2 regions of the Gordonia sp. McavH-238-E genome follow, and region 2 is predicted to be linked to the other one. Evidence: predicted binding sites of a transcription regulator. Region 2 holds the regulator's gene; the other holds the start of a gene.

Region 1 (2,391 bases), on a different contig from region 2:
CCGCAGCCATTGCGATCGGGACCTACCTCGGCGGGTGGCGCATCATCCGGACGTTGGGCAAGGGTCTCGTCGAGATCAGCTCACCCCAGGGCATGGCGGCCGAGGCTTCGTCGGCCGCGATCATCCTCACCTCGAGTGCGGCCGGGATGGCCCTGTCGACCACGCAGGTGGCGACGGGTTCGATCCTGGGTTCGGGTGTAGGCAAGAAGGGTGCGCAGGTCCGATGGTCGGTCGCGGGGCGTATGGCCGTCGCGTGGATGACGACGCTGCCGGCCGCGGGACTCGTCGGTGCCTTCTGTTACTTCATCGCCAATCTGTTGGGCGACGTCGCGGGCGGCATCGCCATCTTCGTCCTCCTGCTCGCCGCGTCCGGGTACCTGTACTGGCGCGCGCAGCAGAACAAGATCGACTCGCACAACGTCAACGCCGAATGGGACGACACGACCGACTCGATCATTCCGGCTGATCAGGCCAAGCCCACCACGATCGCCTGACGGTCACCGACGCATCCCGAAAGGACTCGAACACCGATGGACATCGTCGAATCGATCATCAAGGTCTTGCTGGTGGGCCTGGTTTTCGGCGCCGGACTCCCCGCGCTGTTCGCCGTGGGCCTGCGTTGTCATGCCCAAGGTGCGCCCGGCGTCGGCGCGGACGGCACCATCTCGAACGGCAGTGCCCCCCTGCGACTGCTCGGTTACGTGATCTTCGCGGTTGTCGCACTCGTCATCGTCACCGCGCTGCTGTGGATCACCCGCCAGACCATCTACTACTACTTCGACGTGAAGATCTTCCCGTTCGGTTACAAGTAGAGGCACCGTGGCGGACCGAGGCCAGTTTTTGAAGCGGATCGTGGATTGGCTGCGGGTCGGCTACCCCGACGGGGTGCCCCGCGAGGACTACGTCCCGTTGTTCGCGCTCCTGCGTCGTCAGCTGAGCGAGGATGAGGCGGAGAGCGTATCCGCCGACCTCATCCGCGACCGAGGGGACGCACCGCCGCCGCCCGAACCGATCTCGAAGATCGACGCCGGGGTCAAGATCACCGCGATCACCCAAGACCTCCCCCACGAGGACGACATCGCCCGCGTCCGAAGGCATCTCGAGGCCTCGGGCTGGCCGTTCGACGACGAACCGTTGCACTAGGAGTCGGATAGCACTCGCGACAAGGACCTGTCGGTGCGTCATGGTTACATACGTGCACAGACCGAGCCGAGATCCGCAGACCCCTTGACTCGAACATATATTCGAGTAAAGTGGAGTCATGTCATCGGGGGCGGGGGCCGGATCCACCACATCGGTGGACCCATCACAGCATTCCGTCGAACCGCGCCTTCGTCCCGACAATGAACTCTCCGCCGCCGAACTCGTCGAGGTCTTGAATCATTGCGCCGGCCTGGCGGCCGCGTCTGCGCATCGAATGATGACCGTTGCCAGTCTCATTCACGACGAACGCGAAATGGACTACACCCAGCGGCGCGCCGAGGTGCACACCGGCGAACTCGACTCCATCGAAGCCTTCGACGCCCTGTCGGCACGCGTGGCCGCCGGGGAGAACCCGTACGAGCAGTTCGGCCCGACCGGCCTCGAACAGGCCATCGCCGAAGTCGGCGCCACCCTCACGGTCACCCCGGCCGAAGCGAAAGAACTCATCTTCGCCGGTGACGCACTGCGCTACCGGCTCGCGTTCACCGGACACGCACTCGCCTGCGGTCGAATCGACAAGCGCCGCTTCCTGATCGCCCTCAAGCGCACCGAACTGATCACCGATGACGAAGAAATGCAGACCGTCGACGCCCACCTTGCCGAGGCGATCTTCGCCCGAGCACCGATGTCCACGGCTCGGTTCACCGCCATGGTCGACGCGATCGTCGCGGCATGGGCCCCCGAGGCGATCCGGCGACGCAAGGAACGGGTGACCAAAGACCGCAAGGTGACCGTCACCCCCGATCGGTTCACGCCCGGACAGTCCCGGATCAACGGCACGCTCCCCGACGCCGACGCCGCCGAATTCAACGCCCGCCTCTCCTCGATGGCCGCAGCGGTACATCCCGGAGACCCGCGCAGCCTGCCCGAGCGACGTGCCGACGCGCTCAAAGCACTCGCCCGCAGCGAATCCGCAATCGCCTGCCAGTGCGCCGACTGCGATGCCGCCGCAAACGAAGCCGGCACCACCACGGTGGTGCAGGACCTTGATGAGACCAGCGGCGACCTCGACACCCCCGCCGACGTCCCGGCCATCGACGCGGTTGTCGCCGACCCGCAGGAGCCGACCGTTCCGCCGGCGCCGTCGCAGGCCCCGCGTGCGACCTTCCACATCGTGGTGAACCTGTCGACCCTGATCGGACTCGACGACGACCCCGCCTTCCTCGACAGACACGGGATCATCGACTC
Region 2 (2,391 bases):
GCGACGGAACACCGCCGCATCCGGACCGACCGGCCCGCGGCCCCGGGCACCCACCGCGGAGCCGCAGTGCGTGCCGCCGACGCGTGGCGTCAGTGGCGACCCGCCCACCGGACGGTTGCCTGCCGGCCGGTTGTCGACGGGCCGAGAACCGTCGGACAGCGGGGTCCGGGTCCGGATACGGTCGGCGCGGTCGGTGCGCGCCCGGACGGTGTCGGGACGCTCGGTACGGACGGGAGCGACGAGAGTGGCGGTGCGCATGGTGCCCTCCGGGTGTTCGGTGCGGGATCTTCGGGTGTTCGGGTGTCTGGCATCCGGTGTTCGAACTTCGATCAGATGTTCGATGCACTGATGTTCGAATTTGTAGCACGGCGCACCGACAAAGTCTCGCGACACATCGAACAAATGTTTGAGGTGGAGGTCGCACTCCGCTAGGCTCGGACGCGGCTGAACATCCCCACGGGCCATCTACCAGCACGTTCCGAAGACGAGAGGAACCGAACATGAGTGACACCGGCGATAGGCGCGGCCGAGCGCGGGGAGCCGACGACGAGGCCCCCATCGACGTCGCCGCCGCCGAGGCCTCACTCACCCCGCGCCAGCTCGGGGTCCTGGAAGTCATCCGCCGCTCGGTACGCGAGCGCGGTTACCCGCCGAGCATCCGCGAGATCGGCGACGAGGTCGGCCTGGCCTCGACATCGTCGGTCGCCCACCAGCTACGGACCCTCGAGCGCAAGGGTCTGCTCAAGCGGGATGCGAACCGGCCGCGTGCGGTCAACATCGCGCCGAGCGAATCGCCGTCGCCGGAGACCCCGCCGGCCGGCCGGCTGCCCGAGCCGACCTTCGTGCCGGTCCTCGGCCGGATCGCGGCCGGTGGCCCGATCCTGGCCGAGGAGGCGGTCGAGGACGTGTTCCCGCTTCCTCGCGAGCTGGTCGGCGAGGGCTCGCTCTTCTTGCTGCGCGTCGTGGGCGAGTCGATGATCGACGCCGCCATCTGCGACGGCGACTGGGTCGTCGTGCGGCAGCAGAACGTCGCCGACAACGGCGACATCGTCGCAGCGATGATCGACGGCGAGGCCACCGTGAAGACCTTCAAGCGTCAAGGCGCCAATGTGTGGCTGATGCCGCACAACGAGCTGTTCGATCCCATCCCGGGCAACGACGCCGTGATCCTCGGCAAGGTCGTCACCGTGATGCGGCGAGTCTGACCTCTCCCCCGACCGAACGGTCGAGCACCGCCGCGGCAGCTTCTCGCGCCGCGGCGGGGTCGGACGTGGCCAGCGCGGCGTCGGCGGCGGCGCGGCAGTCCTGCGCGGTCACCTCGCCGAGCCGAGCCCCCACCGCGGCGGCCGCGGCCGGCGCGCTGGACAGCGAGGTCACCCCGAGACCGACGAGCACGCAGGCGAGATTCGGATCGGCAGCCGCCTCACCGCACACCCCGACCGGCTTGCCCTGGCGGACACCCGCTGCGGCGACACCCGCGATCAGGCTGAGCACCGCGGGCTGCCACGGATCGGTCAATCCGGCGAGATCGGCCGACATCCGATCGGCCGCCATCGTGTACTGCGTCAGATCGTTGGTGCCGATCGACACGAAGTCCACCTCGGCGAGCACGGCCTCGGCCAGGATGGCGGCCGCGGGCACCTCGATCATGACCCCGGCGACCAGGCCCCGGCCGCGGACCTCCGCGGCGAAGGCGCGCGCCTCGGACGGCGAGGCGATCATCGGCGCCATGACCCACGGCGCGACGTCGGAACCCGACGCGGCGTGCGCGATCGCGTCGAGCTGGTGGGCTCGGATCTCGGGATGCGCCAGGGCGATTCGATCCCCACGGACACCGAGCGCGGGATTGGATTCGTCTGGGTGGGTCACGAACCTCAAGGGCTTGTCCGAGCCGGCGTCGAGGGTACGGATCACCACCTTCTGCCCGCCGAACGCGTCGAGGACCTCCCGGTAGATCGCGGCCTGTTCGTCCACCGACGGTTCGTCGGCGCGTTCGAGGAAGGCGAGTTCGGTGCGGAAGAGTCCGACGCCCTCGACCGGGTGCCCGGCGGCGGCCCGCGCCGACGATCCGTCGGCGACATTGGCGAGCACCGAGACGGCGATGCCGTCGGCGGTCTGCCCCGGACCCGTCCACCCGGCGACGAGCTCGGCGTGCCGACGATCCTCCTCGACTCGCGCCCGCGCCGTCTCCGCGTCAGGCTCCACCTCGACCCGGCCGGTCGTCCCATCGACGAGAACCGTTGTGCCGGGTCCGATCTCGGCGAGATCGGCCACGGCCACCACACACGGGATCCCCAGTTGCCGGGCGATGATCGCGGTGTGGCTGGTCGGCCCACCCAGCCGGGTGACGAGCGCGATCGTGGTCGTCGGGTCGAGACCGGCGGTGTCGGC

What was found. The regulator LexA, encoded in region 2, represses DNA repair genes until DNA is damaged. The targets are predictions, from matches to a motif close to CGAACANNTGTTCG.
Region 1: MHN80_RS06465 (HNH endonuclease signature motif containing protein) is a predicted target of LexA. The motif match lies at 1,234-1,247, and genes of this name have one in related genera.

Annotation. Positions count from the first base shown of each region.
Region 1 covers NZ_JAKRFE010000004.1:20,766-23,156, forward strand. The annotation lists gene MHN80_RS06450 (inorganic phosphate transporter) at 1-494, shown strand, start outside; gene MHN80_RS06455 (hypothetical protein) at 531-812, shown strand; gene MHN80_RS06460 (DUF3349 domain-containing protein) at 820-1,143, shown strand; gene MHN80_RS06465 (HNH endonuclease signature motif containing protein) at 1,262-2,391, shown strand, end outside.
Region 2 covers NZ_JAKRFE010000015.1:62,171-64,561, reverse strand. The annotation lists gene MHN80_RS20635 (LysM peptidoglycan-binding domain-containing protein) at 1-258, opposite strand, end outside; gene lexA (transcriptional repressor LexA) at 501-1,205, shown strand; gene MHN80_RS20625 (phosphoenolpyruvate--protein phosphotransferase) at 1,183-2,391, opposite strand, start outside.